DNA from 3 places in the Aeribacillus sp. FSL K6-2848 genome. Region 3 is predicted to be linked to each of the others. Evidence: riboswitches for the same ligand, from Rfam matches in the RefSeq annotation. Region 3 holds a riboswitch; each other region holds the start of a gene.
The links. A riboswitch is a leader RNA that binds a small molecule or an ion and turns the genes downstream of it on or off. The one in region 3 is predicted to bind thiamine pyrophosphate.
Positions count from the first base shown of each region.

Region 1: it holds a riboswitch for thiamine pyrophosphate, as region 3 does, so the genes downstream of both, tenI (thiazole tautomerase TenI) here and NSS70_RS08270 (acetylornithine deacetylase) in region 3, are expected to answer to the same signal.
Region 2: it holds a riboswitch for thiamine pyrophosphate, as region 3 does, so the genes downstream of both, thiT (energy-coupled thiamine transporter ThiT) here and NSS70_RS08270 (acetylornithine deacetylase) in region 3, are expected to answer to the same signal.

Region 1 is NZ_JBBOQQ010000001.1:1,268,605-1,271,886, reverse strand. It holds gene NSS70_RS06365 (thiazole synthase) at 1-16, opposite strand, end outside; gene thiS (sulfur carrier protein ThiS) at 23-226, opposite strand; gene thiO (glycine oxidase ThiO) at 234-1,346, opposite strand; gene tenI (thiazole tautomerase TenI) at 1,348-1,947, opposite strand; TPP riboswitch at 2,087-2,195, opposite strand; gene NSS70_RS06345 (monovalent cation:proton antiporter family protein) at 2,250-3,282, opposite strand, start outside.
Region 2 is NZ_JBBOQQ010000001.1:3,648,859-3,652,140, forward strand. It holds gene NSS70_RS17675 (DUF418 domain-containing protein) at 1-966, opposite strand, end outside; TPP riboswitch at 1,139-1,242, shown strand; gene thiT (energy-coupled thiamine transporter ThiT) at 1,312-1,872, shown strand; gene menC (o-succinylbenzoate synthase) at 1,914-3,023, opposite strand.
Region 3 is NZ_JBBOQQ010000001.1:1,682,043-1,685,324, forward strand. It holds gene NSS70_RS08255 (peroxiredoxin) at 1-2, shown strand, start outside; gene NSS70_RS08260 (TlpA family protein disulfide reductase) at 95-550, shown strand; gene NSS70_RS08265 (hypothetical protein) at 782-1,450, shown strand; TPP riboswitch at 1,516-1,616, shown strand; gene NSS70_RS08270 (acetylornithine deacetylase) at 1,741-3,006, shown strand; gene tenA (thiaminase II) at 3,039-3,282, shown strand, end outside.

The sequences.
Region 1 (3,282 bases), 410 kb from region 3:
CTCCTATTTTTAACATGAATCATCATCCCCCTCCAACAAAATGGACAATTTCAATTTGATCACCATCATGTAATGTCTGGAAGCTGTATTGTTCTTTTGAAACAATTTCACCATTTCGTTCAACGACAACAATTCTTTCCTGTAATTGAAAAAAGTTCAGCAAATCTTCAATGCTTCGAACACTATTCTCCACTTCCATCTGCTGGCCGTTGATGCGAAGTTTCACCGTTTCATCACCTCCCTTTCGCATCAGAAAGCAATCGGTTTAAAGAAAAGCTATGAACATAACGCTCATATTGATTCGTTTTCAAAATCATGTCTTTTACGATCAAGCTTGTAATCGGCGCTAGAAGAATGCCGTTTCGATAATGACCGGTCGCAAAAAAGATTCCCTCATGCTCCGGGTGCTCGGCAAAATACGGCCAGCCGTCAGCTGTTTGCGGCCTGAGCGACGACCAAGCACTAACGACCGGTTCAGACCCGATTTCTGGCATCATTTTCTGAACCTTGATCATTAATTCGGATACTCCTTTGACTGTTGGATTCGTATCCCAGTCGTTTTCATAAGAAGTTGCTCCAATAATAACGGTGCCGTCTTTTTTCGGTACGATATAACAGTGCTCGTAAAACACTGTTTTGTTGATCACTAGTTTTTTCGGTTTTACGGCTAAGCATTCTCCTTTAACGGGCTTCATTGGATTTTTCAACCCCAACTTTTCTAAGAAAAAGCCACTCCAAACTCCGCTTGAAACGACGACTTTTCCACATATAAAAACTCCTTGGGAAGTGACAAGCTTGTATGCTTTTCCCTCTTTAATCACATCGAAAACAGGACATTGTTCAAAAATGGATGCACCATATTTTCTAGCGCCTTTCGCATATGCGCAGCAAACAGATGAACCTTTCACTTGGCCGTCATGTTTAAGCCAAAGAGCTCCCGCAATGTCTTCAGAAACATGTGGCTCATTTGCCAGTACGTTTTCCCTTGAATGCCATTCTAGTTCATTCTCATCTGCGAGCGATTGCAGAAAGCGGCCTTCTTCCTCAGTAAATGCAAGCCGATACATGCCTTCCTGCACAAGCTCAATATCCACACCAGATTGCTCCAATAATTCTTTTGCAAGGCTCGGATATAAATTTCGGCTCTCTAAGCATAGCTCAAAAAATATGTCTCTTTTTTCATTTTCAGAATGGGCACCCAGCATTCCTGCTGCAGCGGATGTCGCTTTACCTCCGATTTCGCCGCTTTCAAACACGGCGGTCTTCAGCCCTGCTTTTGATAGCTCATAGGCGATCCCTTGGCCGATGACCCCTCCCCCGATGATTCCAACATCAAAAACGTTCATTTTAAAAAGCTTCCCCTTTCCTGAAAAGTTTGGCAGCGCTCTCTGGATCTTTCGAAGAAAAGATATAGGACATAACGGCAATACCGCTTGCTTTTTTTTCTAAAACCTTTTGCATATTATCAGGCGTGATCCCACCGATGGCGATAATAGGAATATTGACGTGTCCAACGATTTTCCTAAGCAAATCTGTTCCCTTTGCCGGAAGTCCTTTTTTACTGTTCGTTTCAAAAACGTTTCCGAAAAAACAATAGTCTGCTCCGTCTTTTTCTGCTTTTACCGCTTCATCTAATGAATGGACGCTGACACCGGCTTTTATTTGCGGAAAAGCGCTTTTCACTTTTTTTACCGGCAGGCCGGTTCCCGGAAGATGAACATTTTGAACGCCTGTTAGGAGCGCAACATCGAGCCGATCGTTGATAACAAGCTGTTCTCTCCTTATCCCGTTTGCCAAAAGCTGTTCTACAAGATGAATGATCTCACATGGTCTTTTATTTTTTTCTCGTATATGAACGTAATCAACATGATCTGATATGGACAAAATTATGCGTATTAGCTCGTTGACCGGTTTTGTTCCGTCTGTTACGGCATGAAGTTCCAACATTGTACATTCCTTTCATGAGAAAGACGCTCACACTCGTCTTTCAAGGTTCAAAACTGGAAAGCAGCTGTCCAGTGGTGAGACTGGAAACAATAAAAAACCACCTTCCTTGCTGGAAAGTGGTAATGGAATATCAGACATATGTTTCAAATTCCCACTTCCCTACGCTGGCATCATCCAGATCAGGTTCAAAGGGTCTTAAAGTCAACACTTTAATCTCAGCCTTTCCAAAGGCTCCCCTAGTGGATGCTTATTAAATTTTCATACTAATTTCATGCTATCACAATTTGTTTTGTTTGCAAATATTATTTGCTAAATTCCAGCTCATCTTTTAACTCATTTACATATTTGCGGGAACCCGTTACAATCAAGCGGTCCCCTTTTTTCAATTCGGTATCGCCGTGAGGCACAATGGAATCTTCACCTCGAAAAATCCGGACAAAGATACAATCTCCTGTAAACGGAAAGTATCGAAGCTTCATTCCATCATATTTTCGGTTATTCATATTAATTTGATAAAGAGAGTTGTCTTGGTTTGTTAAGATCCGCATAACGCCAGGCGATTCGATCAAAGCCCTGAGCAGCGTTTTTGTTGACAGCATGACGGAAAATACGCTGATCCCCTTTTCTTTTAATGCTTGATCCAACTCCGGGGAAGAAATTGAGGCGATGACCTGTTCTACGCCGCATTCTTTTGCATATGTCGCAATTTCCGCATTTCTTTCTTCATCCCCAGTAGCCACTATTACTATATCAGCTTCCATTATGTGGTGTTCATTCAATGATTCTATCGAATAGTCTTTCAATTCTTCAATTTTAAACACCGATTGAGCAGTCCCGTTTTCAATTTTGTCTTGCTGTGTATGATATACGGTTGCTTCATACAAATTTTTGTCCAATTCTCTTGTGACTGGAAGGGTCATTTGATTTGCACCAATAAAAGCAATTTTCTTTTTAGGCTGCACCGCCATTTTTTTAGGGAATAATTTTTTAAATCCTATCGGCGTGATAATGCTTGTTAACACGGCAACTACTATTAGTGCGTCAGCCATTTGCTTATCAATCAGTTCGATTCGCTGTCCAATTTCAGCTGCCGCAATAACTAATGATAAAGTAGCAGTCAACAAGAACGCCGCCGCAATCGTTGTATTCGTATCATACCATTTTCTCAGCACAAAAACGGGAATAAACTTTGAGATCAAGAGGGCGAGAAATAACAAAGGAATTAACAAAAGAAGGTTCGGATCTTTGATCAATTCCCATAAATCCAATTCCACCCCTATCATGACAAAAAAGATCGGGATTAAAAAACCGTAGCCAAACGAATCTAGCTTTTGC
Region 2 (3,282 bases), 2.0 Mb from region 3:
GCGTCCAACAGGCGCAATCTTCTTAACAATTTGCCGACAGATTGGGTGAAAATATAAAAATATGAGAGAGATCACATAAAACAACATGAGAAATGGTGCACCGAACACCATGTAAAAACTATTTTCAGCGGTGACCGCAAAAATATTTAACGGAAGCCCAATGATAAGCCCGAAAAACCAGATGGCTGTTAATAACCTTCGATGCTTCTCCGGTTCTTGAAAAAGCTTTTGTTTCGCAAATATCATGCCAACTAAAAACATGCTGATATATGGGAGCATGTTTATTATATAGACAAGCGGTTGAAAAGGCCACATGCCAGACATAGACATGTAAAAAAGCCGATCATGAATACGCTGATGGAAAATATCAGTAAAACTTCCGTTTTGATATGAATGGATTGCGTTTCTTGCCTCCTCTTCCAGTAAGGCAGCCTGCTCTCTTTTTTGGACTAAAGCATCCTCACCATTGGATACAGCCGTCATCAAACCAATAAGGAGCAAATATAAACTAAATAAACATACAGTCCATACCAAAAGGGTTTTCCAGGAACACTTCCGGAAAAAAAGGAGAAGAAACCCCAGCACAGCATAATCCATTAAAATGTCTCCATCCCAAATGAAAAATGAATGAATTAGTCCAAATACAAAAAGCACCACCAGTCTGCGTATATATATAGAAACAAAGTTCCTGCCGTTTCCTAAAGCCCGTTCCTCCATGATGATGATTCCAAATCCGAACAATAATGAGAACATTGTAATAAACTTCATTTGTACAAATATTTCCAAAATATTTTTCGTTAGAAAATCCCATGTTCTCCATGTTTCAGTAAAAAAATTTTCGCTGCCTATTTGGTATAAATATACATCTGGATAGCTGAAATGCGCCATATTCACAAGTAAAATGCCAAATATCGCAGCCCCCCGCACCACATCCACTACTTCATAACGCTCACGTTTAAGATTCAAATCAAAACCCCCATTCTGAAAAAAGTTCTTATTGTTAACGCCCTTTTTTCATTACTTTTTGTCCAAAGGCTGCATTTCAGCTTTATCGTGTTTAAATTTATTTGAATATAGCGAAAAAAGAATGACAATTTTCTTATAGTCTATTATGATAGACATAAGATTCGAATATCAACAGATCCACAAGGGGAGCTATATGCTGAGAGTGGACGGATATTTCGTCCAGACCCTTTGAACCTGTTAGTTAATGCTAGCGTAGGGATGTGGAAGTATACTGATCCATGATACAGCCTTTTTCCCCCTTATGGATATTTGTTGATAGCAAATAATATACAGGGGGTTTTATTTTTGGAAAAAAATCGCTTATTACTATTAATAGAAGCAGCAATCTTTGCAGCATTGGCAGTTATACTTGATCTTCTCCCTTCCATTCAATTATCATCAGCCATTTCTATATCCATTGCCATGGTGCCTGTACTCATATTATCGTTTCGATCCGGTGCAAAGATTGGCTTCATTTCCGGCTTTTTATGGGGATTATTGCAAATTGTATTAGGTGATGCATACATCCTGACGCCTGTTCAAGGCTTCATCGACTATTTTCTAGCTTTTTCCTTTATCGGTTTAGCCGGTCTTTTCAGCAAAACTATCCAAAATAAGCTGAAAGATGGAAAGAAAAGCTCTGCTCTTGTTTTCATCATCTTTGGCGTCTTCATCGGAGCTTTTGCACGTTATTTTTGGCATTTTATCAGCGGTGTCTTTTTCTTCGGAGAATATGCACCAGAAGGAATGTCAGCGGTCGTTTATTCTTTGATCGTAAACGGCATTACGATGATAGGAGCGTTTGTATTATGCGCTGTCGTTACTGTTATTCTCATTATGGCGGCGCCAAGATTGGTTGTAAAATAAACAAAATCATCCTCTGCAAAACATGCAGAGGATAATTTTGTTTATAGGGTAAATACTTTCGTTTCAACAGTGTATTTTTTTAATTTTTCACGGCTTACATGAAAACCGATCCCCGGGTTATCAGGCAAGGCAATTTTTCCATTATAAACCGACATTTCCGGTTCAATAATATCTTCTTCCCAATACTTAGATGAACTGGATATATCTCCTGGCAGTGTGAATTGTTCAAGTGTCGCTAAGGATATATTATGGGCCCGTCCAATCCCTGATTCAAGCATCCCTCCGCACCAAACTGGAACATTTTGCTCTTTGCAAAAATCATGGATTTTTTTTGCTTCTGTCAAACCGCCAACACGGCCGATTTTTATATTCATAATTTTGCAGCTTCGAAGTTCAACAGCCTTTCGAGCATCTTCGAAGGAACAAATACTTTCATCTAAACAGATCGGTGTTTCCAATTCTTTTTGAAGTTTGCTATGATCCACAATATCATCGTACGCAAGAGGCTGCTCAATCATCATTAATTGAAACTCATCCAATTGTTTTAGATGATTTATATCTTTTAATGTATAGGCACTGTTCGCATCAGCCATTAAATCCAAGTTCGGAAAATGCTTCCGTATTTCCTTAACTACTTCAATATCCCAACCTGGTTTAATCTTTATTTTTACTCTCTTGTATCCTTCCTCCTGATACTGTTCAATAAGACTGATTAAATCTTTTATTGTTGGCTGAATACCGATGCTCACCCCAGCTTCAACTTCTTTTTTCATTCCCCCGAGAGCTTGTGAAAGAGGTATATTTTGCTGTTTTGCATATAGATCCCACACGGCACCTTCCAAAGCCGCTTTTGCCATATAATTTCTGCGAATAAAACGAAACGATTCAGCCAACTCACGAGGATGATGAAACGACGTCTTTGATAAAATTGGAATGAGGAAATCTTCGATCATGTGCACAGTTGTTTTCACGGTTTCTTCTGTATACCATGGAATGGAAAAAGCAACCCCTTCTCCAAAACCGGCTGCACCATCATCATCCTTTACTTCTACGATCAACAATTCGCGATCGTGAATGTCTCCATAGCTAGTAGAAAATGGGGCTTTCAAACGCATCTGTAATATATGCAAAACAATTTTCTTAATTTTTATCAATTAAGAGCATCTCCTTTTTTAAACAAGCTCTCAGCTAAGTTCGACAAAATCATTCCCATTCGCCAGAGGGCTCGATATTTCCCGGAAAATATTTCTTAAAATAGCGAATCCACTCGAACGTTTGTTTTACACTAATTATAAAATAAACGCTTTCTTAATGTAAAGGAGCAAGGGATTTCTTTATTTCCCTTATTGTTTATTGAACTGCAAAATCTCAAATAAATAATGAGATCATCGTAGAAACGAGTCTCATCAT
Region 3 (3,282 bases):
AATGAAGCTTTTCATTCAAAGGGCCTAGCAGTACGTTAGGCCTTTTTTCAAACGATTATTTTTTTGATATTCATTCTTCAAGGAGGAAGCGGAAATGAAATTACGTGAGCCAATGCCTGAATTAGTCGGAGCAACAACTTGGCTGAATGGCGAAGTAACGAAAGAGCAATTAATCGGTGAAAAACCAACATTAATCCATTTTTGGTCAATCAGCTGCCATTTGTGTAAAGAAGCAATGCCGAAAGTAAATGAGTTCCGCGATCAATATAAAGATAAACTGAACGTAGTAGCTGTTCATATGCCTCGCTCCGAAAAGGATTTAGATATTGATGATATTAAAAAAGTAGCGGAAGAACACGGGATTACGCAACCGATCTTTGTTGACAACGAACATAAATTAACCGATGCTTTTGAAAATCAATATGTACCTGCATATTATGTTTTTGACAAAAACGGCATTCTTCGCCACTTCCAAGCAGGAGGAAGCGGAATGAAAATGCTGGAAAAACGTGTTAATCGGGTGTTAGCGGAAACAGAAAACGCTGAATGATTCAACCATCTGCAAAACATTGCAGGTGGTTTTTCATTTTAGAAAAATACCTTTCCGGCTTTGAAAGGACTTGTTTTTATTGCTTCGAAGCTTTCAAAAGATAAGCATCTCCATTTACCATTCATCTGACATCCTTTTTCCAGCTCTCAATCCTAAAGAAATGATTCACATTCCAAATCACAACATGCTATAATAAATGATGCTAGTTTGAACAAAAAGGAGCATAGGTGGATGGCAAAACAATCACAAACTTTTTCCATTATGAATCTATTAAAGGTGCTTTTGGCTGTCATCGTTATCCTTTTCCTATTTTATTTGCTTGCATTTAACGACGTCGTCGTGCGTTTTATATCTCTGCTATTAAATGGATGTTTAGTTGTTCTCGCCTTCCTTGTCTATCGGAAAATAGACTATATGATAAAGATAAAAGAAGAACGAAAAGAGCCTATTCAAAACGAAAAGCTGCCTGATGAAACAGAAATGGCGCGAAAAGAACAGCAATTAAATAAACTGGAGCTTGATAAAACGCAATTGTTGGAGGAGCTATTAACAAAAGCCGGTATCGAAGAGGAAGAAAAACAAAAGTACCGAGCCAAAATTAGAGAAAAAGAGGATGAAGCTTCAAAGCTTCAACAAGAGCTAGCATTCATGAAAGGCCGGATTGCCAACTTGATTTTAAAAAGAGATCCTGAGATCGAGCGGATTGTCCTGCTGCTTGATGCAGATTTTATATTAAATCATTCGTTAGTGGAAATTAATCAAAGGTTTCAGGAAATTAGCGGCAGTTTTTCTGAACAATCGATCGAGCATTTGAAAAAGGCTAATTATATTGATCAACATTTGCAATTTACTCGAATTGGTTATCGTGAATTATTAAAGACAGCAAAAAGGATCAATTAACCGTTAGCTTGTATTTTTCTATATTTTATGATTTAATGAAATTAAATGAAAATTTCATAATATTAACATACCACTAGGGGAGCCGAAAGGCTGAGAAAGGCGTGTGCCTTGACCCTTTGAACCTGATCTAGATCATACTAGCGTAGGGAAGTGGTGCAGTAATATCGAAACCTGTCTATGGGTTTTGTATATACTTGCCCGTTCCCTTATATTGGGAACGGGCTTTTTGCATTACAAGGCTGATTGGCAAACCATTTTTCAAAACAAAATGTTAAGAAAGGGGAGACAACGTGTTACAAACGCTATTTCAGCAAATTGATGAAAGGGAAGAAGAACTTCTGAATCTTCTAAAAACACTCGTATCGTTTGAAACGCCGAGCCCTCCGGCAAGAAATGCAAAAGAGGCTCAAAAGTATGTCGCCTCATATTTGGAAGACATCGGCTTTTCCATTGATCAATGGGATTTATATGAACAAGATCCAGTCGTAGTAGGAACGAAAAAAGGAAAAGATCCAGAAAATTACCACAGTTTAATTATTAACGGGCATATTGATGTCGCTTCAATCGAAGAGGGAGAAGAATGGCTAACGCCTCCTTTTGAGGCAACGGTTAAAGGGGATTACATATACGGACGCGGTGTAGCGGATATGAAAGGGGGAATGGCTGCCAGTCTGTTTGCATTAAAGCTGCTGCAAGAAAACGGCATTGAGCCGGGAGGGGATATCATTTTTCAGTCCGTCGTCGGAGAAGAAGTAGGCGAAGCAGGAACAAAATCGTGCTGCGACCGGGGATATCGAGCTGATTTTGCCATCGTTGTCGATTCAAGCAACTGTGAAATACAAGGGCAAGGCGGGGTGATCACGGGCTGGATTACGATTGAAAGCCCCGAGACATTTCACGATGGCACGAGAAGACAAATGATTCATGCCGGCGGGAAGCTTTTTGGGGCAAGCGCGATTGAAAAAATGATGAAAATTATTGAAGGACTGCGAGAGCTTGAACAGCATTGGGCAGTGATGAAAACGAGCAAAGGCTTTCCGCCTGGTTCTGCCACAATTAATCCTGCAGTGATTGAAGGTGGAAGGCACGCCGCTTTTGTGGCCGATAAATGTTCCCTTTGGATTACCGTTCACTATTACCCGGAAGAGCATTATGTAGAGGTGATCCGGGAAATTGAAGAACATATCCATCATGTTGCAATGGCTGATCCATGGCTTCGGAAATATCCTCCGAAATTTAAATGGGGCGGCACATCGATGATTGAAGATCGAGGAGAAATTTTCCCAGCTTTTTCATATGACGAACATTCACTCGGAGTGAAAACATTACAAAAAGCACATAAACTGGCATTTAATGAGGAAGCAAAGCTGACGATGTCCCCTACTGTGACAGACGGCGGCTGGCTGAGTGAAGCGGGAATTCCCGTCGTTTTATATGGACCGGGCACGCTTGAAGATGCACATTCGGTGAATGAAAAGCTGTCCATCCCCCAATTAAAAACATTTACAAAATCGCTGATCGCGTTTTTATTTGATTGGTATCAGAAAAAACGATGACAATTACAAAAGCTGCGAAAGGGGTAATTCAAATGTTTACAGACCGATTGTATAAAACTGCAAAACCGATTTGGGAAGCGAGTTACCATCATCCGTTTGTTCAAGGAATCGGCAATGGGACGCTGGATATCGACAAATTTCGCTTTTTTATGGAGCAGGATTATCTTTATTTAATCGAATACTGCCGCCTGTTTGCCCTTGGAAGCTTAAAGGCTCACAATCTTCAAACAATGACAGTTTTTGCTGATCTTCTACATTCGACGTTAAAAGTGGAAA